Regions from separate parts of the Streptomyces sp. NPDC058576 genome, predicted to be linked through region 1. Evidence: riboswitches for the same ligand, from Rfam matches in the RefSeq annotation. Region 1 holds a riboswitch; each other region holds the start of a gene.
What was found. A riboswitch is a leader RNA that binds a small molecule or an ion and turns the genes downstream of it on or off. The one in region 1 is predicted to bind cobalamin.
Positions count from the first base shown of each region.

Region 2: linked by a shared signal. The riboswitch ahead of ACFWRV_RS24950 (ABC transporter substrate-binding protein) and the one ahead of ACFWRV_RS24155 (cobalamin biosynthesis protein) in region 1 are both predicted to bind cobalamin.
Region 3: linked by a shared signal. The riboswitch ahead of metE (5-methyltetrahydropteroyltriglutamate--homocysteine S-methyltransferase) and the one ahead of ACFWRV_RS24155 (cobalamin biosynthesis protein) in region 1 are both predicted to bind cobalamin.

Region 1 is NZ_JBHXPF010000037.1:53,859-61,541, reverse strand. It holds gene ACFWRV_RS24180 (hypothetical protein) at 1-127, opposite strand, end outside; gene ACFWRV_RS24175 (alpha/beta hydrolase) at 312-1,439, opposite strand; gene ACFWRV_RS24170 (class II aldolase/adducin family protein) at 1,551-2,210, opposite strand; gene ACFWRV_RS24165 (anion permease) at 2,486-3,751, shown strand; gene ACFWRV_RS24160 (hypothetical protein) at 3,764-3,994, shown strand; cobalamin riboswitch at 4,144-4,276, shown strand; gene ACFWRV_RS24155 (cobalamin biosynthesis protein) at 4,414-5,394, shown strand; gene ACFWRV_RS24150 (cobyric acid synthase) at 5,438-7,237, shown strand; gene ACFWRV_RS24145 (putative cobaltochelatase) at 7,234-7,683, shown strand, end outside.
Region 2 is NZ_JBHXPF010000039.1:64,880-71,563, forward strand. It holds gene ACFWRV_RS24925 (PLP-dependent cysteine synthase family protein) at 1-672, opposite strand, end outside; gene ACFWRV_RS24930 (MoaD/ThiS family protein) at 672-959, opposite strand; gene ACFWRV_RS24935 (putative leader peptide) at 1,071-1,184, opposite strand; gene ACFWRV_RS24940 (ABC transporter ATP-binding protein) at 1,254-2,051, opposite strand; gene ACFWRV_RS24945 (FecCD family ABC transporter permease) at 2,083-3,123, opposite strand; gene ACFWRV_RS24950 (ABC transporter substrate-binding protein) at 3,120-4,121, opposite strand; cobalamin riboswitch at 4,159-4,356, opposite strand; gene ACFWRV_RS24955 (Mov34/MPN/PAD-1 family protein) at 4,370-4,792, opposite strand; gene ACFWRV_RS24960 (amino acid permease) at 5,002-6,456, opposite strand.
Region 3 is NZ_JBHXPF010000032.1:873-8,555, reverse strand. It holds gene cobF (precorrin-6A synthase (deacetylating)) at 17-823, shown strand; gene ACFWRV_RS21990 (hypothetical protein) at 924-1,121, opposite strand; cobalamin riboswitch at 1,443-1,658, shown strand; gene metE (5-methyltetrahydropteroyltriglutamate--homocysteine S-methyltransferase) at 1,822-4,146, shown strand; gene ACFWRV_RS21980 (Imm49 family immunity protein) at 4,275-5,231, shown strand; gene ACFWRV_RS21975 (pyridoxal phosphate-dependent decarboxylase family protein) at 5,399-6,982, shown strand; gene ACFWRV_RS21970 (lysine N(6)-hydroxylase/L-ornithine N(5)-oxygenase family protein) at 7,053-7,683, shown strand, end outside.

The DNA of each region.
Region 1 (7,683 bases):
TGCCGGCCGCCCAGTGGGCGATGCGCACGGCGTCGGCGAGCACCGCCCTGGCCTGGCGGGCCAGTTCCGCACGGGGCGGGGTGCCCTCGGGGGGCCTGGGGGCCGGCCTGGTGCGCCGGGTGGTCACGGCCTTGCGGGCGGTGGCAAGGGGTCGCGGGCGGACAAGTCGCAGCCTGGAGTCGCGCGGGGTACGGGACGTCACGGGAGCAGTCTTGCTCCTGACGGCCCGAAAGCCCAAACGGAAGGCGTTTCACCGGTACGTGAAAGGTTCCTCCGGTGCGACGGCAAGGGGGAGAGTTCACCCCATCGGCTCACATCAGGGGCGTGAGGAAGCGTCGCAGGGTCTCTTCGTAGCGGGCCGGGTCGGCGTTCCACATCGACGCATGCGGAGCCTCGGCCACGGCGTGGAGGCTGACCAGATCCGGGCGGCGGGCGGCGAACTCGCGGGAGGAGAGCCAGGGGGCGATCGTGTCGTCGGGGCCGTGCAGGATCAGGGTCGGGGTGTGCAGGGAGGCCGGTACGGAGGTCTCCAGCACGGGAGCGGGGCTCATGCCGGTCCGGCCCTGGGCGGCGCGGACGGCGAGCGGCAGCAGGGCCGCCGGGACTCCGCGGGCGGCGGCCAGGGCGCGCAGGGTGACCGGCCAGTCCAGCACCGGGGAGTCGAGGACGATGCCGCTGATCCGGTCGCGGAGCGGGGACTCGACCGCGGCGTACAGGGCCATGGTGGCACCGGTGGACCAGCCGTGGACGATCACGTTGCGGGCGCCGTAGCGCAGGGCGTAGCGGATGGCGGCGTCGAGGTCGCGCCACTCGGAGACGCCGAAGTGGCCGAGGCCGTCGGCGGGGCGAGGGGCTCCGGGGTCGCCCCGGTAGGCGAGGTCGAGCACCGGGAAGTGCTGGGCGTTCAGGAAGCCCATCAGGTTCATGGGGTGGGACCGGGTGGCGCCGAGGCCGTGCACCGTGATGACCCAGGTCTCGCGCCCGCCGGGGACGTACCAGGCGGGCAGGGTCCCGAGCTCGCCGGGGATCTCGACCTCCTGGTGATCCAGGCCGAGGTCGCTGCCGGGGTCACCGCCGTACAGGGCGGGGGTGAGACGCACTTTCGCGCCCGGTTCGAGGATCCCGGCGCCGACGCTCTCCAGTCTCCGGACGACGGTGTCGGCGCCCTGGGAGGCCCCTTCGACGACCGGCCCGACGACCGCGTGGACCCCTGGTCCGGCGAGGCCCCAGGTGCCGGGCCTCAGCGCCGAGAAGGAACGGGTCAGGGTGACCTGCCCGGCCGCCGTGTCGTGCACGGTGAGTCTGCGGTCGGCGGGGAGGGGACGTCCGGGCGTCGCCCTGAGGGCGACGTCACTGGCGTACCGGCCGGCCGCGACCGCTGCCGCACCGACGCCGAGGATCGTGGTGACGGCCGTTGCCGTCGCGGTTACCGGGCGCACCGCTTCAGTGTCCTGGGGCGGGAGGCGGGGTGCCAGTGGGCGGGGCCGTCCGGGGCAGCTCCCGTGTCTCCGGCGGCCCGGCGGGCAGGGGCGCGGGGCCCCGGACTCGGGTCAGCCGGGCTGGCCGTACCCCTTGAGCGCTTCGGTCACCTCGGCCAGCTGGGCCGTGTCGAGCAGGGCCGGGGTGCGGCCGGGCACGGAGCTGGCGGTGAGCCAGAGGTGGCAGAGCCACTCCAGTTGGGCGGTGCGGTCGTAGGCCTGGTCGAGCGTGTCGCCGTAGGTGACGGTGCCGTGGTTGGCGAGCAGGCAGCCGGTGCGGCCCCGGAGGGCTTCGAGCATGGCGTCGGCCAGCTCCGGGGTGCCGTAGCGGGCGTAGGCGGCGGTCCGGACGGGGCCGCCGAGGATGGCCGCCGCGTAGTGCACGAGCGGCACCTCGGTGACGAGGGTGGAGACGGCGGTGGCGTGCACGGCGTGGGTGTGGACCACGGCGGCGGCGTCGGTGGAGCGGTAGACCGCCAGGTGCAGGGGGAGTTCGCTGGTCGGCCCGAGGTCCCCGAGGACCTGGCGCCCTTCCAGGTCCACGCCGACCGCGTCCTCGGGGCCGAGCCGGTCGTAGGGAACCCCGCTGGGCGTCACCAGGACGAGGTCGCCGACGCGGGCGGAGACGTTGCCGGAGGTGCCGACGACCAGGCCGTCCGCCGCGCTCCGACGGGCTGTGTCCACGACGGCCCGCCAGGCCTGGCCGACGGATTCCGGCTGCTGCTCGCTCATGGGGCGAGCGTAGGGGGGAGGGCGCGCAACCGGAACGTCACGAAGGGAGTGACGGGGATCTCTTCCGGGTGCCGAACAGCCGGTCGCAAGGTTCGCCAACGGGCGGCAAAGGCCGCCCACATCCCGCCCCACAGGCACGCGCAGCCTCCCCCGCACACAAGCGGAGGCGGCCCACTCCGTTTGGGGTCACCGCAACGCCCTGCTCAGTTCATCTTCCGTTCACTCAGGTTGCCTACGGTCCACGTGCCACTGACGTCGAACGATTGCCTGGGTAAATGGAACACATCACGCTGCTGCTTGCGATTGTGGTCGTAACAGCTCTCGTGTTCGATTTCACGAACGGTTTCCACGACACCGCCAACGCGATGGCGACCACCATCTCGACCGGCGCACTGAAGCCCAAGACAGCGGTGGCGATGTCCGCCGTTCTCAACCTGATCGGCGCGTTCCTGTCGGTGGAGGTCGCCAAGACGATCTCCGGCGGGATTGTCAACGAGGACGGCCTCAGAACCGAGGTCATCTTCGCGGCGCTCGTCGGCGCCATCCTGTGGAATCTCCTGACCTGGCTGGTCGGCCTGCCCTCCAGCTCCTCCCACGCCCTGTTCGGCGGTCTGATCGGCGCCGCGGTGATGTCGGCCGGCTGGTCGTCGATCAACGGCGGCACCGTGGTCACCAAGGTGCTGCTCCCGGCGATCGCCGCCCCGCTGGTGGCCGGCCTCGCCGCGATGCTGGCCACGCGGCTGACGTACCGGATCAACCGGAAGGTCACCGACCCGAACCAGCTGAAGTCGACGGCCAAGGGCTACCGGGCCGGACAGATCGCCTCCGCCGGTCTCGTCTCGCTCGCCCACGGCACCAACGACGCCCAGAAGACGATGGGCATCATCACGCTGGCCCTGGTCACCGGCGGCGTCCTCGCCCCCGGCTCCAACCCGCCGATGTGGGTCATCGTCTCCGCCGGTGTCGCCATCGCGCTCGGTACGTACCTCGGTGGCTGGCGCATCATCCGCACCATGGGCAAGGGCCTGACCGACCTTCAGCCGCCGCAGGGCTTCGCCGCCCAGACGAGTGCGGCGACCGTCATCCTGGCCTCCTCGCACCTCGGCTTCTCGCTCTCCACCACGCAGTCCTGCTCCGGGGCCGTGATGGGCGCGGGTCTCGGCCGCAAGGGAGGCGTGGTCCGCTGGTCCACCGCCACCCGGATGTTCATCGCCTGGGGTCTGACGCTGCCGGCCGCGGGTCTGGTCGGCGCGGGCGCCGAGTTCCTGACCAAGCAGGGCACGTGGGGCATCACCGTCACCGCGATCCTGCTCGTGGGCGGCTCCTTCGCGATCTGGCTGGCCTCGCGCCGGCAGCCGGTCGACCACACCAACGTCAACGACACGGACGGCGGTGACGACGAGCGCCAGGGCGTCGTCACCACCGCCATCGCCGCGGTCCAGCCGCCGCCCATCGGCGGCCCGGCCGCCGAGCTCATGACCACCATCCCGGCCCCGGCCTCGGCGCCCGACGACCCGGCCCGGCCGCCGGCCAAGGTGTAAGGACACATCCGCATGAAAATCGACTGGGCAGCTCTCGCCTCCGTCTTCGGTGTCAGTCTCGTGGTCACCGTCGCGCTGGTCGGCCTCTTCACCCTGGGCATCGTCGCCCTCTCCAAGCAGTCCGCGACGGCCGGAAGCAGCGCCTCCGGCGGATCGGTCGCGCTGGCGCGCACCGGCGCGTACGCCTGCTTCGGGCTGTGCGTGGCGGCGGTCTCGTACGGGATCTACCTGATCGTCGCCTGACCCCGCACAGCGCACTCCTTCGGGCCGGACACACCCTCGTGTGTCCGGCCCGATGTGCGTCCGCCCACAGTGGAGCCCCGCAGGTCAACAGCGAGTTGACGACTGTTCTCGGGGCGTGGTGGACTGCCGGAGCCATTTACGGCGACAGCAGAGGAAGCCGGTGCGAATCCGGCGCGGTCCCGCCACTGTCACCGGGGAGCACTCCCCCACACCGGACGTCACGGCTCGCGGCACGCGGGCTGGAAGGCCGGGGGAACTGCGGATCCGGGAGCCAGGAGACTCTCGTCGCCGGTCACGTCGAACCAGGGCGCGGACCCTGAGTGAGGACCTACACCATGCCCGGCCGCCGTGCGCCGTCTCCTGCGCCGATTCCCGCCCCCCTTCGTGCCGGAACGCCTCTTTCCGCGACGGGCTGAGCCGTGCGTGCGGACCGTGTCTTCGCGTACGGCGCCACCACCGGGCTGATCGCCGACGCGCTGCTCGGCGACCCCCGCAGGGGCCACCCCGTCGCCGCGTTCGGCCGCGCCGCCGCGCGGGTCGAGTCCGTGCTGTGGCGTGACGACCGCGGCCGGGGCGCGCTGCACACCCTCGTCTGCGCCGGAGGCGCCGTGGGAGCCGCCGCGCTGACCGCCCGCGCCGTGCGGGGACGCCCGGCGCTCGCCGTCGCGCTGACCGCCGCCACCGCGTGGTCCGTCGTCGGCGGTACGTCGCTGGGCCGGGAGGCCCGCGCCATCGGAGGCGCGCTGGCCGCCGGGGACCTGGAGGTGGCCCGGGAGCGGCTACCGCATCTGTGCGGGCGCGATCCGCACTCCCTGGACGGGCCGGGGATGGCCCGCGCGGTCGTCGAGTCGGTCGCCGAGAACACCTCGGACGCAGTCGTCGGCGCGCTGGTGTGGGGGGCGATCGGCGGGGTTCCGGGGCTCGTCGGGTTCCGGGCGGTGAACACGCTCGACGCGATGGTCGGCCACAGGTCGCCCCGCTACCGCCGCTACGGCTGGGCCTCGGCGCGCCTGGACGACGTGGTGGGGTGGCCCGGCGCCCGGTTGACGGCCGCGCTGGCCGTGGTGGGCGGCGGGCGGCCCCGGGAAGCCGTACGCGCCTGGAAGGCCGACGCACACCGTCACCCGAGCCCGAACGCGGGGCCGGTGGAGGCCGCGTTCGCGGGGGCGCTCGGCGTACGGCTCGGCGGGACGCTGGCGTACGCGGGGCGCGTCGAGCACCGGCCGGTGCTGAACGGGGCGGCCGGGCGGGAGGTGCGAGGCGCGGACATCGAGCGCGCGGTGCTGCTTTCGCGCCGGGTGAATGCGCTGGCGCTGGGCGTGTGCGTGGCGGGGCGGTTGGCGGCGGGACGCCTGGTCGCGCGGCGATCGGTCGCGGCGCGGAAGCGGGGGCGGGCATGAGCGGTACGACACGGTGGAGTGCGGTACGGGAACGGGGACGGGCATGAGTGGCGGCGGGCTGCTGGTCGCGGGAACGACCTCGGACGCGGGCAAGAGCGTCGTCACGGCGGGCATCTGCCGCTGGCTGGTGCGCCGGGGCGTGAAGGTCGCGCCCTTCAAGGCGCAGAACATGTCCCTCAACTCCTTCGTGACCCGTGAGGGCGCGGAGATCGGGCGCGCCCAGGCGATGCAGGCGCAGGCCGCCCGGGTGGAGCCGACGGCTCTGATGAACCCGGTGCTGCTGAAGCCCGGCAGCGACCGCTCCAGCCAGGTGGTCCTGATGGGGAAGCCGGTCGGCGAGATGAGCGCCCGGGGGTACCACGGGGGCCGTCAGGAGGCCCTGCTCGGGACGGTCACGGACTGTCTGGCGGAGCTGCGGTCGACGTACGACGCGGTGATCTGCGAGGGGGCGGGGTCCCCCGCCGAGATCAACCTCCGGCGGACCGACATCGTGAACATGGGGATCGCGCGGGCCGCGCGGTTCCCCGTGCTGGTGGTCGGGGACATCGACCGGGGCGGGGTGTTCGCCTCGTTCTTCGGCACGACGGCGCTGCTGAGCGCGGAGGACCAGTCGCTGGTCGCGGGCTACCTGGTGAACAAGTTCCGGGGAGACGTCTCGTTGCTGGAGCCGGGCCTGGACATGCTGTACGGCCTGACCGGGCGTCGGACCTACGGGGTGCTGCCGTACGCCCACGGGCTCGGCATCGACGAGGAGGACGGCCTGCGGGTGTCTCTGCGGGGTGCCGTACGGGAGTCGGTCGTCGCGCCGCCTCAGGGGGAAGACGTGTTGCGGGTCGCGGTCTGCGCGGTGCCGTTGATGTCGAACTTCACGGACGTGGACGCCCTGGCCGCCGAACCGGGCGTCGTCGTGCGGTTCGTGGACCGGGCGGAGGAGCTGGCCGACGCCGACCTGGTGATCGTGCCCGGCACGCGCGGCACGGTGAAGGCCCTCGCCTGGCTGCGCGAGCGGGGACTCGCGGACGCGCTGGTGCGGCGGGCGGCGGAGGGCCGGCCGGTGCTGGGGATTTGCGGCGGGTTCCAGGTGCTCGGTGAGCGCATCGAGGACGAGGTCGAGTCGCGGGCGGGGGTCGTGGACGGGCTGGGGCTGCTGCCCGTACGGGTGCGGTTCGACCGGGACAAGACGCTGGCGCGGCCGGTGGGTTCGGCGCTCGGCGAGCCGGTGGAGGGGTACGAGATCCACCACGGGGTGGCCGATGTGCGGGGCGGGGAACCGTTCCTCGACGGGTGCCGGGTGGGGGCGGTGTGGGGGACGCACTGGCACGGGTCGCTGGAGAGCGACGCGTTCCGGCGGCGGTTCCTGGAGGAAGTGGCCCGGGCCGCCGGGCGGCGGTTCGTGCCGGCGCCGGACACGAGTTTCGGGGTGCTGCGGGAGGAGCAGCTGGATCGGCTCGGGGATCTGGTGGAGGAGCACGCGGACACGGATGCGTTGTGGCGGTTGATCGAGGGGGGTGCGCCTGGGGGGTTGCCGTTCGTGCCGCCGGGGGCGCCGGCCCTGCCGAGTGCGGGTGCGGGTGCGGGTGCGGGTGCGGGTGCGGGTGCGGGTGCTCCGGAGAGCCGGGGCGCTGCCCCGGACCCCGCTCCTCAATCGCCGGAGGGGCTTGAAGTTGCCGGGGCCGCTGCGTCAAGAGGCGAGGGGCTTGAAGTTGCCGGGGCCGCTGCGCCAAGAGGCGAGGGGCTTGAAGTTGCCGGGGCCGCTGCGCCGAGAGGCGAGGGGCTGGAAGTTGCCGGGGCCGCCGGGCTCGGGCAACAAGCTGGACAGCATGTCGACCAGGAGGCCAAGTGAGTACGCCGTATCCCTTCACCGCGATCGTCGGGCAGGACGACCTGCGGCTCGGGCTGTTGCTCAACGCCGTCAGTCCGGCCGTCGGCGGAGTGCTCGTGCGGGGCGAGAAGGGGACCGCCAAGTCCACCGCCGTGCGGGCCCTCGCCGCCCTCATGCCCGAGGTCTCCGTCGTGCCGGGGTGCCGGTTCTCCTGTGATCCCGTCTCCCCCGATCCGGCGTGTCCCGACGGGCCGCACGCGGAGACCGCCGGTGTGTCGCGTGCGGCGCGGACCGTCGAGCTGCCCGTCGGCGCGTCCGAGGACCGGCTCGTGGGGGCGCTGGACATCGAGCGGGCGCTCTCGGAGGGCGTGAAGGCGTTCGAACCGGGGCTGCTGGCCGACGCGCATCGCGGGATCCTGTACGTCGACGAGGTCAACCTGCTCCACGACCACCTGGTGGACCTGCTG
Region 2 (6,684 bases), on a different contig from region 1:
GTCGTACAGCTCGGGGACGAAGCCCTCGTCGAGGTTGCGGAGGCCGTAGACCAGGTCGTCGTAGCGCGGTTCGGCGGCGACGATCTGGATGCCCTCGCGGTTCTCGCGGAGATAGCGGCCGACGCCCATGAGGGTGCCGGTGGTGCCGAGGCCCGCGACGAAGTGGGTGATGGACGGGAGGTCGGTGAGGATCTCCGGTCCGGTGGTGGCGTAGTGGGCGCCCGCGTTGTCCGGGTTGCCGTACTGGTAGAGCATCACCCAGTCCGGGTGCTCGGCCGAGAGCTCCTTCGCGACGCGGACGGCGGTGTTGGAGCCACCTGCGGCCGGGGAGGAGATGATCTCGGCGCCCCACATGGCGAGCAGGTCGCGCCGTTCCTGCGAGGTGTTCTCCGGCATGACGCAGACGATGCGGTAGCCCTTGAGCTTGGCCGCCATGGCGAGCGAGATGCCGGTGTTGCCGCTGGTGGGCTCCAGGATGGTGCAGCCGGGTGTCAGCCTGCCGTCCTTCTCGGCCTGTTCGACCATGTGGAGCGCGGGGCGGTCCTTGATCGAGCCGGTGGGGTTGCGGTCCTCCAGCTTGGCCCAGATGCGGACGTCCTCGGACGGGGACAGCCGCGGAAGGCGGACGAGGGGGGTGTTCCCCACGGCCGCCAGCGGGGAGTCGTACCGCATCAGCGCATGCCGCCGGCGACGGCCGGGAGGATGGTGACGTTGTCGCCGTCGCTGAGCTTGGTGGAGATGCCGTCGAGGAAGCGGACGTCCTCGTCGTTGAGGTAGACGTTCACGAAGCGGCGGAGCTGTTCGCCGTTCGCACCGTCGACGATGCGCTCACGGATGCCGGTGTGGCGGCTCTCCAGGTCGGCGAAGAGGTCGGCGAGGGTGTCCCCGTTGCCTTCGACGGCCTTCGCGCCGTCGGTGTAGGTGCGGAGGATGGTCGGGATGCGGACCTCGATGGCCATGGCGTGGGCTCCTGTCGAAAGCGGAGAGGTGGCGTGGGGCGCGCGTTTCTGCCCCCGCGCAGGGGGTGGTGCGTGTGGTGGGCGCGCGGACCGCGGCTCAGGCCGGGCGGCTCACGGGCAGGCTGCGGTGGGACAGATCGCGCTGGCGAGCCTGCACAGGTCGACGTGCAGCCGCGCGACGAGCAGCGTGCCCGGCGTCTTGTTGCTCACGTCATGGGGAACCATGCGGGCATCGTATCGATTCCCTGTGCGGAAACCCGAGTGTGATCCCACATGGTGGATGGTGAGCGACCGCTATATGGACCGGGTGGGGCTGTCGGTCCCTTCCGGAAGGTAGACGACCGTGGGGGCGCCGGTCTTCGGGTGGGCGCTGACCTCGGCGGCGACGCCGTACACCTCGCCGAGCAGATCGGCCGTGAGGACCTCTTCGGGGGTGCCGGAGGCGACGACGCGGCCGTCCATGAGGACGTAGAGGCGGTCGCAGTAGTAGGCGGCGAGGTTGAGGTCGTGCAGGGCGAGGAGGTTGGTGGTGCCCAGGTCGCGGACCAGGGAGAGGATCTCCAGCTGGTAGCGGATGTCCAGGTGGTTGGTCGGCTCGTCCAGGACGACGAGGGAGGGCTGCTGGACCAGGGCGCGGGCGACCAGGGCCCGTTGGCGTTCGCCGCCGGAGAGGGAGGAGAACGTACGGGGTTCGAGCGCGGCGATCCCGACCCGGGCGAGGGCCTCGGTGACCAGGTCGGTGTCGGCGGCGGTGTCGGCCTCCCAGAACCGTTTGTGCGGGGCGCGGCCCATCGCGACGACCTGGCCGACGGTGAGCTCGAAGCCGGCGTGGCCGTCCTGCGGGACGGTGGCGATGCGCTGGGCGCGGGCCTTCACGGGGAGGGTGGCGAGGTCGTCGCCGTCGAGGAGGACCCGGCCGTGGGTGGGGCGCAGGGTGCCGTAGACGCAGCGCAGGAGGGTGGTCTTGCCGCTGCCGTTGGGGCCGACGAGGCCGACGGTCTCGCCGTCGGCGGCGGTGAGGTCGACGGCGTCGACGAGGTGGCGGCCCTCGCCGGTGCCGTACGAGAGTGCCTCGGTGCGCAGGGTGGTCACGGGCGGGCTCCCTCGGGAGTACGTACGGTCGTCATGCGGGTGCTCCCTCGGGTCTGCGCCGCAGCATCCAGAGGAAGAACGGGCCGCCGGTCAGCGCGGTGAGCACGCCGACCGGGATGTCCTGCGGGGCGGCGAGCGTCCGGGCGGCCAGGTCGGCGAGGACCAGGAACACCGCCCCGCCGAGCGCGACGACCGGGAGCAGTGCGCGGTGTGCGGCGCCGACGGCCATCCGGGCCATGTGCGGGACCATCAGCCCGACGAAGCCGATCGCCCCGCTGTACGCGACGAGCGCCCCGGTCATCAGCGAGGCGAGGACGAAGACGGCGGCCCGGAAGCGGGCGGTGTCGAGGCCGAGGACGGTCGCGCCCTCCTCCCCCACCAGGAGCAGGTCGAGCGGGCGGGCCAGGGTGAGGAGGACCGCGGTGCCGATGACCAGGGTGGTCGCGGGGAGCGCGAGCATGTCCCAGCGGGCCGCGCCGAGGCCGCCGAGGGTCCAGTAGAGGACTTCCTGGAGGTGGTCGGCGCGGGCGGAGGTGACCAGGATCAGGCTGGTCAGGGCGGACAGGATGTAGGAGACGGCGACGCCGGCGAGGACGAGCCGGTTGGTGGTGAGGCCGCCCCCGCCGCGCGCCAGGGAGTAGACGAGGAGCAGCGAGAGGAGTGCGCCGGCGAAGGCGGCGGCGGGGATCGTGACGGTGGTGGCGAGGGTGGCGCCGATGCCGAGGACGATCACCAGGACCGCGCCGGTGGAGGCTCCGGAGGAGACGCCGAGGAGGAACGGGTCGGCGAGCTGGTTGCGTACGAGGGCCTGGAGGACGGTGCCGATGACGGCGAGCCCGGCGCCGACGACGATGCCGAGCAGGACCCGGGGCAGCCGGACGTCCAGGACGATCGTGCGGAACGGGCTCGCCTCCGCCCGCCCGGTCAGGATGTCGAGGACCTGGCCGGGCGGGATGCGGACGGAGCCGAGGGCGAGGGCGGCGAGCACGGCGACGGCGAGGAGCGCGACGAGGACGCCGAGCACCAGGGCGTAACCGAGCGGCCGCCGCGGTGCGGAGGCGCGGCAGGTCACGAGGTGGAGGCCGCCGGGTGGAGCTGGGCCGCGAGCTTGTCGACGGCGGCGGGCACCCGGACGCCGAGTACGGCGTCGGAGAGCGGCATGACCGCGAAGCGCTCGTTCTTGATGGCGGGGACGTCGGCGAGGGCCGGGTCGCTCAGGAGGCGCTTCTTCTTCTGCTCGACGGTGGTGGCGCCGTAGTCGTAGATCACGATGACCTCGGGCCTGCGGTCGACGACGTTCTCCCAGGAGGCGTCGCCGAAGGGCTTGTCGAGGTCGGCGAAGACGTTGGTGCCGCCGGCCCGTTCGATCAGCTCGTTGCCGATGCCCTCGCCGCCCGCGGTGAAGGCGGTCTTGTCGCCGCTGTCGTAGACGAAGACGGAGACCGGCTTCAGGTCGGCCAGCTTCTTCGCGGTGGCGGCGTTGTCGGCCTTGGCCTGCTTGATCCAGGCTTCGGCGCGGTCGGCGACGCCGAAGGTGCGGCCGACCTCGCGGATCTCCTCGTAGAGGGTGTCCATGGGCTGGTCGCCCTTGGTGCAGCTCTCGGTGTTGAGGCGGGTCTCGATGCCGGACTTGTCGAACGCCTCGCGGCCGCGGCCGTCGGAGGCGGTGAAGGCGCTGCCGTAACCGCCGTAGACGAAGTCGGGGTTGGCGGCGAGGACCTGCTCGTAGGAGGGGTACTCCTTGGCGAGGACGGGAACGGAGGCGTAGTCCTTCGCGTACTTCGGCAGGACCTGGTCGTCGAGGTAGGCGGTGCCGACGAGGGACTTCTTCAGGCCCAGTTCCAGCATGATCTCGGTGACGTGCTGGTTCATGGTGACGACGCGCTTCGGCGGGGCCTTGTACGTGGTGGTGACACCGCAGTTCTTGACGGTGTACGGGAAGCCGTCGCTCTTCGCCGCGGCCTTGTCCCCGGTGGCGGCGTCGCCGGAGGAGTCGGAGGAGGAGCAGGCGGTGAGGGCGAGCGGGAGCAGCACGGCGGCGGCTATGAGCGCGGGGGTGCGCCGGGACATGGCGGGGCCTCTCCGGGGGATTTCCGCGTCCCCTGGTCGATGCGAGAAGGCGGCGGGCCAGTTCCTGGCTTCCGGGCCGCCCTCCGGTGCGGTTCGTCCTGTCGGGGACGCGTCCGCGCGGGAGGGGGCCCGGTCACAGTGGCGGGACCGTGCCGGATTCGCACCGGCTTCCTGGTTCCTGCTGCCTTGATGGGTTCGGGGTGCAGTGTGCCAGACCCGTACGGCGGCCCTACTGGCCGCCCGGGGGCTCAGTACGCCTCGACGACCTGCACGTCTTCCTCGGTGATCTCGCCGTCCACGATGCGGTACGAGCGGAACTGGAAGGGGCCCGAGCCGTCGGTGTCGGCGGTGGAGACCAGGACGTAGTGGGCGCCGGGCTCGTTGGCGTACGTCACGTCGGTGCGGGAGGGGTAGGCCTCGGTCGCCGTGTGCGAGTGGTAGACGATCACGGGTTCCTCGTCGCGGTCGTCCATCTCGCGGTAGAGCTTGAGCAGGTCGGCCGAGTCGAACTCGTAGAACGTGGGCGAGCGGGCGGCGTTGAGCATCGGGATGAAGCGCTCGGGGCGGTCCGTCCCGGCCGGGCCCGCGACCACTCCGCACGCCTCGTCGGGGTGGTCGGCGCGGGAGTGGGCGACGATCTGGTCGTAGAGCGTCTGGGTGATGGTCAGCATGGCGCCAGGATAAGACCGACCGGGAATGGGGGGGGTGGGAGAAGGAGCGGGGCTGGGTGCGTGCGGCTGCAAGGCGGAGGATTGAGGCAGGCGGCCCCTCGCGTACCGATGGGTGGTACGCGAGGGGCCGCATGCTGGACGCCGTCGGCCTTTGGGGCGGCCGGGGGCGGTCCGGGAGGAGGGGGCGGTCGTGGGGCCCGCCCTCGGGGTCAGCGGGTCCCGGTGGAGGTCTTCTCCGGGGCCGACGGGGTGCGCGCCTGGAGCACCCGGTAGGAGACGAAGAGGATGAGCGCCCACAGCGGTGCGCAGTAGAGCGAGATCCTGGCGTCCTTGTCGATCGCCATCATCACGATGACCATGCCGATGAACAGGAGCGCGAACCAGCTCGTGTACGGGGCGCCGGGGGCCTTGAACGAGGACTGCGGCAGCAGACCGGCGTCGGCCTTGCGGCGGTATCGGATCTGGCTGATCAGGATCATGATCCAGGCCCACATGCCGGAGATGGTCGCGAAGGAGACGACGTAGTTGAACGCCTCGCCCGGCCACTGGTAGTTGATCCACACGCCGACGAGCATCAGGGCGGCGGAGAACGTGGTGCCGACCAGCGGCAGGCCGTTCTTCGTCAGCTTGGTGAAGGCGCGGGGGCCCTGGCCGTTGAGCGCGAGGTCGCGGAGCATGCGGCCGGTGGAGTACATGCCGGAGTTGCAGGAGGAGAGCGCCGCGGTGAGGACGACGAAGTTGACGATGGCCGCGCCGACGCCGAGCCCCATCTCCTCGAAGGCCTTCACGAACGGGGAGACGCCGGGCTTGAAGGTGGACCACGGCACGACCGAGAGGATCATGATGAGCGCGCCGACGTAGAAGACGGCGATGCGCCACGGCACGGTGTTGATGGCCTTGGGCAGCACGGTCTTGGGGTCCTTGGACTCCCCGGCGGTGACGCCGACGAGTTCCACGGCGAGGAAGGCGAACATGACGATCTGGAGCGTCATGAGCGTGCCGGTGATGCCGTGGGGGAAGAACCCGCCGTCGTTCCAGAGGTTGGAGACGGTCGCGGTGTCGCCGGCGTCGGAGAAGCCGATGGTGAGGACGCCCGCGCAGATCAGGATCATGCCGATGATGGCGGTGACCTTGACCATGGAGAACCAGAACTCCAGCTCACCGAAGAGCTTCACGGAGATCAGGTTGGCGCCGTAGAGAATGATGGTGAAGACCAGGGCGGACAGCCACTGCGGAATGTTCCACCAGTACGTCATATAGGTGGCGGCGGCCGTGACTTCGGTGATTCCGGTGACGACCCAGAAGAGCCAGTAGGTCCAGCCCGTCACGAATCCGAAGAACGGGCTGATGAATTCACGGGCGTACTCCGAGAAGGAGCCGGAGACCGGGCGGTACATGAGCAGTTCGCCCAGGGCCCGCATGATGAAGAAGATGACCAGGCCCGCGACGACGTAGGCCAGGATGAGGCTGGGCCCGGCCCGGTCGATGGCTTTGCCCGCGCCGAGGAAAAGCCCCGTGCCGATGGCTCCGCCGATGGCGATCATCTGAATCTGACGAGCTCCCAGACCGCGCTGGTATCCCTCGCCGCTGGTTCCGGCGTCCCCGGCATTGCCGCCGGGCTGACCCTTGTCGACCTGTCCCTCGTCGACCTGCGCCGATGTCATGGTGGTGCGCCTTTCTCCACGCCGATCCGCGCCGTACAAGGCTGCGGATCAGGTCCTGATCCCCCCGGATATGGATGGAGTGCGACCGGCGTTCGGCCGGTGTGTAGCGCCCCCGGGAAACAGGGGTGGCGTTCCCCGGGCGGTCGTGAAGATTTATCACGGCCGTCACAGCACACCGTGGGACATTCTGTGGCGCACGCCACAGGAAAAAGCAGACAAGAGGCTCTG
Region 3 (7,683 bases), on a different contig from region 1:
GGCAGACATGGCTGAAATGAGCGACGCGCCCCGCCACATCCTCGTCATCGGCATGGGCGCCGGCGACCCCGACCATCTGACCCTGGCCGCGGTGAAGGCCATGCGCCGGGCCGACGTCTTCTTCGTGCTCGGCAAGGGCAAGGAGAAGGAGTCCCTGACCCGGCTGCGGCGCGACATCCTCGACGAGCACCTCACCGGCCCGTACCGCGTGGTGGAGGCCGACGACCCGTGGCGCGACCGGACCCAGCAGGACGGCGGGCGCTACACCTCGGCGGTGCACGACTGGCGGCACCGCCGCGCCGACATCTGCGAGCGCCTGATCATCGAGGAGCTCGCACCGGGGCAGTGCGGAGCCTTCCTGGTGTGGGGCGATCCGGCCCTCTACGACAGCACGCTGGCGATCCTCGACGACATCCGAGGGCGCGGCACGGTGGAATTCGGCCATGCGGTGGTCCCCGGCATCAGCAGCGTCTCCGCCCTCGCCGCCCGGCACCGCGTCACCCTGAACCAGGTCGGCCGGCCCATCCACATCACCCCCGGCAGGCGGCTGGCCCAGGGCTTCCCCGAGGACGACGGCGACATCGTCGTGATGCTCGACGGCCACGAGAGCTTCACCCATCTGACAGGCAGGGGCCTGTGGATCCACTGGGGCGCGTACATCGGAACCCCCGACGAGATCCTGGTCTCCGGCCCGCTCGACGAGGTGGCCGACGACATCAGCCGCCTGCGCGCCGAGGCCCGCGAACGGCACGGCTGGATCATGGACACCTATCTGCTGCGCCGGACGCCGGACGAGGCGGACGGCGTCGGCGGCACGGACTGACGGCGGCTGATCGCTGACGGTTGCCGGGGCCGCCGAGGGGCCCGCGTCGAGGCGCGGGCGGCGGGCGGCCTCCGCACCTCGTCGTCGGACCGGCGGGGTGTCAGCGCCGGGTCTCGTGCGCCCGGATCACGCCGAGCCCGTGCCCCAGGCTCGGGCACTCGGCGGTCAGGTCGTCGCCCCTCACCAGGTAGTCGTGCACCCGGCCGTCCGTGGGCCGTTCGATCGCGCGATACAGCGTGCCGTTCACGGTGATCGTCCAGTCGTCGCCGTCCTGGGCCCACCCGACTGTCTTCTTCATAGGGCGTTGTCCCTTTCCTCGGTCGGCTTCGCCGCGGGTCGGCGGCCGTGTAGTGCGAAGAAGAACGGCTTGTGACGCTCCGTGGTTCCGCGTTCTCTACGCCAATCGGTTACATCTGGGTCACTGCCTCCGCACAGTCGAGCCGAACGACCTGACCGAAGGTCAGGGAGCGGATGGCGAAAAGTCGAACGATGGGGGAACCCGTGTCGCCCCCGCTCCGTGGCCCGGCCCGGTCTTCAGCGCGATCGGGAAGAAGCGGGCGCGTGTCTCACATCACCGTCCGAAGTGTGAACAACGGTGTGCGCCCGGCGGTCGTCCCCTAGGCTGGCCGCTGCAACTGGTTCGCCCTGTCCGCCAGACAGGGTGTCGCAAGAGGGAACCCGGTGGGAATCCGGGACTGCCCCGCAGCGGTGAGTGGGAACGACCGCCGTCATACGCACTGGGCCCGGCCGGGTCTGGGAAGCGACGGCCTTTAGGTGTCTGCCCCGGCAGACGTGCCCGCGAGTCCGAAGACCTGCCCGTTGCCCGCACGCGACCGTTCGCGTGCGGAGATCTCGGTGACCTCGTGGGCGGGTCGGCGTAACCATCAGGTGGACGGACACGGTTCGACGTGTCCGGTGTCCGCCCGATGCGTCATCCCTTCGCGTCCGCGTCCCGTCCCGGGATCTGCACCGCAGACACGCTCGCGAAGGAGAGTCACGTGACAGCGAAGCCCGCAGCCGCGGCAGCACGGGCCACCGTGTACGGCTACCCCCGCCAGGGTCAGAACCGTGAACTGAAGAAGGCCATCGAGGGCTACTGGAAGGGCCGCGTCAGCGCCGACGCCCTCCGGCAGACCGCCGCGGAACTGCGCCGGGGAACCTGGCAGCAGCTCGCCGAGGCCGGCGTCCACGAAGTGCCGACCGGTGATTTCTCGTACTACGACCATGTCCTGGACACCAGTGTCATGGTCGGCGCTGTTCCCGAGCGGCACCGCGACGCGGTCCGCGCCGACGCCCTCGACGGCTACTTCGCCATGGCCCGCGGCACGCAGGACGTGGCCCCGCTCGAAATGACCAAGTGGTTCGACACCAACTACCACTATCTGGTGCCTGAGTTGGGACCGGACACGGTGTTCACCGCCGACTCGGCCAAGCAGGTCGCCGAGTTCAAGGAGGCCCTCGCGCTCGGCCACACCCCGCGCCCGGTCCTGGTCGGCCCCGTCACCTACCTCCTGCTCGCCAAGGCGGCCCCCGGCGTGGCCCCGGACTTCGAGCCGCTGACCCTGCTGGACCGGCTGCTGCCGGTGTACGCGGAGGTCCTCGCGGACCTGCGCGCGGCCGGTGCCGAGTGGGTGCAGCTGGACGAGCCCGCGCTCGTTCAGGACCGCACCCCGGCCGAGCTGAACGCCGCCGCCCGTGCCTACCGCGAGCTCGGCGGCCTCACGGACCGGTCCAAGCTGCTCGTCGCCTCCTACTTCGGGCGGCTCGGCCAGGCGCTGACGGTCCTGGCCAAGGCTCCCGTCGACGGGCTGGCCCTCGACTTCACCGAGACCGGCGCGGGCAATCTCGACGACCTGGCCGCCGCCGGGGGACTGCCCGGCAAGCGGCTGGTGGCCGGTGTCGTCAACGGCCGCAACATCTGGATCAACGACTACGGGAAGTCGCTCGCCACCCTCGGCACCCTGCTCGGCCTCGCCGACCGGGTCGACGTCTCCGCCTCCAGCTCGCTGCTGCACGTCCCGCTGGACGCCGCCGCCGAGACCGACATCGCCCCGCAGATCGCCCGCTGGCTCGCCTTCGCCCGGCAGAAGACCGCCGAGATCGTCGTCCTGGCCCGCGGTCTCGCCGCCGGAACGGACACCATCGCGGCCGAACTCGCCGCCAACCGCGCCGACCTGGCCTCCCGCACCGACGCCGCGATCACCCGCGACCCGGCCGTCCGCGCCCGTGCCGCGGCCATCACCGACGCGGACGGCCGCCGCTCCCAGCCGTACGCCGAGCGGACCGCCGCCCAGCGCGCGCACCTCGGGCTGCCGCTGCTGCCGACCACCACGATCGGCTCGTTCCCGCAGACCACCGAGTTGCGCACGGCGCGGGCGGACCTGCGGGCGGGCCGGATCGACGAGGCCGGGTACGAGGAGCGCATCAAGGACGAGATCCGCGAGGTCCTCTCCTTCCAGGAGAAGGCCGGGATCGACGTCCTGGTGCACGGCGAGCCCGAACGCAACGACATGGTGCAGTACTTCGCCGAGCAGCTCACCGGCTACCTCGCCACCCAGCACGGCTGGGTGCAGTCCTACGGCACCCGCTACGTCCGCCCGCCGGTCCTCGCCGGGGACATCTCGCGGCCCGAGCCGATGACCGTGCGCTGGACCACGTACGCGCAGGCGCTGACCGAGCGCCCCGTCAAGGGCATGCTCACCGGGCCGGTCACCATGCTCGCCTGGTCCTTCGTCCGCGACGACCAGCCGCTCGGCGACACCGCCCGCCAGGTGGCCCTCGCCCTGCGCGACGAGGTGAACGACCTCGAAGCGAACGGAACGTCGGTGATCCAGGTCGACGAACCCGCGCTGCGCGAGACGCTCCCGCTGCGCGCCGCCGACCACGCCGCGTACCTGGAGTGGGCGACGGAGTCCTTCCGCCTCGCCACCGCAGGCGTGCGGCCGGACACCCAGATCCACACCCACATGTGCTACGCGGAGTTCGGCGACATCGTCCAGGCCATCGACGACCTCGACGCCGACGTCATCAGCCTGGAGGCGGCCCGCTCCCACATGCAGGTCGCCCGCGAACTGGCCGCCCACGGCTATCCGCGGGAGGCCGGACCCGGCGTCTACGACATCCACTCCCCGCGCATCCCCAGCACCGAGGAGGCAGCGGCCCTGCTGCGCAAGGGACTTGAGGCCATCCCGGCGACACGGCTGTGGGTGAACCCCGACTGCGGCCTGAAGACCCGAGGCTGGCTGGAGACCCGGACCTCCCTGGAGAACCTGGTCGCCGCCGCGCGGGAGATCCGCGCCGAGCTGCCCACCGACGCGGCGTGATCCGGGCCCGGTGCGGGAGCGGTGACCGCCGCTCCCGCGCCGGGCCCCCACCCGTACGGACCGGTGCGTGTCCGAGTCCGCTGATAGCGTGCCGCTTCCGGATCGAAGATCACGAAAGGGCGGCGTGCGTGCGGGAAGTGACGTGTCATGAGGTGGATATCCGGCGCTTGGGCGAGGCATCGGAAGGCATCGTCGGCCGTACCGCGGGGCGGTGGCACCGGATGCGCTACGACGATCCGGACCCGCGGCGGATGCGCGAACTGGCCGAGGAACTGCTCGACCACGTCGCCGCCCGCACCGGGCAGGGGATCGCGCTCGACGATCTGGCACGCTCCGCGCTGAGCACGGCGGCGGAGTGCCACCTGGGGGAGATGAGCGTCGGCTGTTTCCCCGACGGGGACCAGGAGATCTTCTTCCCCCTGGTCGGGGAGAGCCTCAGCAGCGAGGACATATCCTTCGGCGACGTCGTCGCCTTCTCAAACGCGCAGGCTCCCTCGGCCCGGACCTGGCTGGACCTCTTCGCGGTCTCCCTCGCCAGCGGTCTCGTCCGGCAACGGCAGCGGGTGATCGGGCCGTTGCTGCGGAACGACTTCGCGCCCTCGATCCGCCAAGGGGTGCCGTACTCCTCGCTCGCCTCGGCATCGGACCCGGCGGACCTCGCCGCGATGGACGCCCTGTGCCCGTATCTGGCCGAGGCGGAAGGCCACCAGCCCCGCCACCGGCCCACCGTGCCCCTGCGCAAGCCCGATGCCGACGAGCGGGTACAGGCGGCCGCCGCGCTGGACGCCGTAGGCGCGCTCACCCCCGATCAGCACCTTCTGCGCCTGCTCCTCGACGACGAACAGCACGCGTTCGAGCAGGCGTTGGCGGACCGGCTCGACGCCTACCGGGAGAGTGCGGGACCCGCTCCCGCGCCCCGCACCCTGCTGCCGCTCGACCCCCTCGCCCTGGCCGCCCTCGCCGTCCAGGTGCACGGATGGGAGCTGGGCATCGGCTCCCGCTATCTGCCGCCCGACCTGCTGGGCTCCCCGGACGCGCTGCGCCGGGCAGCGGAGGCGGGACCCGGCAACTCGGTTGCCCAGTAGGCGAAGCAGCCTCCGGGGCCCGGCGGGCCGCCCGTCGTTCGCGCCCTCCAAGTTAGGTTAGCCTAACCAGCAAATCCCCGGCGGTGGATCTCTCCGCCCCCGGTGTCGCCCCGCGCGCGGACCCGCTTCCGCACGGCCCGCCCGCACCACGACCGAAGGTCCTCGCCATGCCGCCTCCTCCGCTCCCGCTCCCCGGCGAACCCCCGGCGCAGGCCGGGGCGTCGGGCGCGCGTGCCGGTACGCCGTCGGGGCCCGGCGCACAGGACGTACGGGGAGGCCTCGTGGCGGGCGGTGCGCACGGGCCGGACCACCTGCGGGCCCTCACCGCGATCGTCCTGGACGCCCTGGAGAACGCCGCCCCGGCCCGGGGCGGACCGCTGCCCGCCGGAGGGCCCGATGCCGTGGCCCTGAGCACCCTGGCCCTCTGCTCCCCGGTTCTGCCGGAGGAGGGCGTCGGCCCCGAGGCCGCGCTCGGGGACGTCGTGCGCGCGGTCGCGGAAGGGGCCGCCGATCCGGCCGACCCCGCCTGCGTCGCCCATCTGCACTGCCCGCCGCTCGCCGTGGCCGTCGCGGCGGACCTGGCGGGGGCGGCCCTCAACCCCTCCATGGACTCCTGGGACCAGGCGCCCGCCGCCGGTGTGATCGAGGAGCTGACCACGGCCGCACTGGCCCGGCTCGTCCACCCCACGGCCCCGGCCCCCGACGCGCTCATCACCAGCGGCGGCACCGAGTCCAACCTGGTCGCCCTGCTCCTCGCCCGGGAACGGTCGGCCCCCGGTCCGCTGCGAGTGGTGACCGGCGCCAACGTCCACCACAGCGTCCACCGTGCCGCCTGGATGCTCGGCCTGCCCGCCCCCACGGTCGTCCCCTGCGGCAACGGCCGGATCGACCCGGCCGCCCTCGACCGCGCCCTGACCCGCCTCGCCGGAGCGCCGCTCCTGGTCGTCGCCACCGCCGGGACCACCGACGAGGGGCGCATCGACCCGCTCCCGGAGATCGCCCGCATCGCCGAACGGCACACGGCCCAGCTCCACGTCGATGCCGCGTACGGCGGCCCACTGCTGTTCAGCGAGCGCCTGGCCCCTCAGCTCGCCGGCCTGGAGCACGCCGCCACCGTAACGTTCGACCTGCACAAACTCGGCTGGCAGCCGGTCGCCGCCGGAGTGCTGGCCGTCGCCGACGCCGCGATGCTCGCCCCGCTGTCCCTGCGCGCCGACTACCTCAACGCCGACGACGACACCGAGGCCGGACTCCCCGACCTGCTGGGCCGCTCGATCCGTACCACCCGCCGCCCCGACGCCCTGAAGATGGCGGTCACCTTCCGCGCCCTCGGACGCCGGGGGCTCGGCACACTGGTCGAGCACTGCGTGCGTACGGCCCACGAGTTCGGCCGGGCCGTCGACGCGCGCCCGGCACTGCGCCGCCGGCCCGGCGACATCGGGATCAGCACCGTGCTGTTCCGGCCGACGGTGGCCGACGGGCTGCCCGACGAGGCGGGCGACGCCGTGGTCGCCGCAGTCCGCCGCACCCTGCTCACCGAGGGGCGCGCCGTCCTCGGCCGGGCGGTCGCGGAGGACGGCGACGGCCGCAGCCGCCTCTGGCTGAAGGCCACCCTCCTGCACCCGAACGCCGCCACGGCCGACCTGCTACCCCTGCTCGACCTCGTCACGGCGGCGGCGGACCGTGCGGCGAGCGAAGCCGCGGCGGCCGAAGGTACCGATGCCCCCGTGACGGAAAGGCTGTCGCCATGACGTCGACGATGCGCACGACGCGTACGGGACGACCCCCCGCCGCCCCAGCGACCCCCGCCGGAGGAACCCGATGACACCCGGACCGCGCACGCCGCCCCTCGATCTGCTGGGGGTGGGGGCAGGGCCCTTCAACCTTTCGCTCGCCGCACTCGCCGACGGCGTTCCCGGGCTGCGCACCGCCTTCCACGAGCAGCGCGCCGCCTTCCACTGGCACCCCGGGCTGCTCATCGAGGGCGCGACGCTGCAAGTGCCCTTCCTGGCCGACCTGGTGAGCCTCGTCGAGCCCACCAGCCCCTGGTCCTACCTCAATTACATCAAGACCCGCCGCAGGCTCTTCCCGTTCTACTTCGCCGAGCGCTTCCACATCCACCGCTCCGAGTTCGACGACTACCTGCGCTGGGTGAGCACCGAACTGCCCTCCACCCGCTTCGGCCACCGCGTCGACACCGTCGCCTGGGACCCCGGACAGGGCGCGTTCGCCGTGGAGTTCAGCCGCCTCGGCCCCGACGGGGAAGCGCTCACGAGCGGGCTCGCCCATGCCCGTAACCTCGCCCTCGGCGTCGGCACGGCGCCGCACGTCCCCGAACCGCTGCGGGAGCTGGTCGGGGACCCGGCCGCCGTGGTGCTGCACTCCGCGGACTATCTCGCCCAGCGGGACCGGCTGCTGGCCGCCCGCCACATCACCGTCGTCGGCTCGGGCC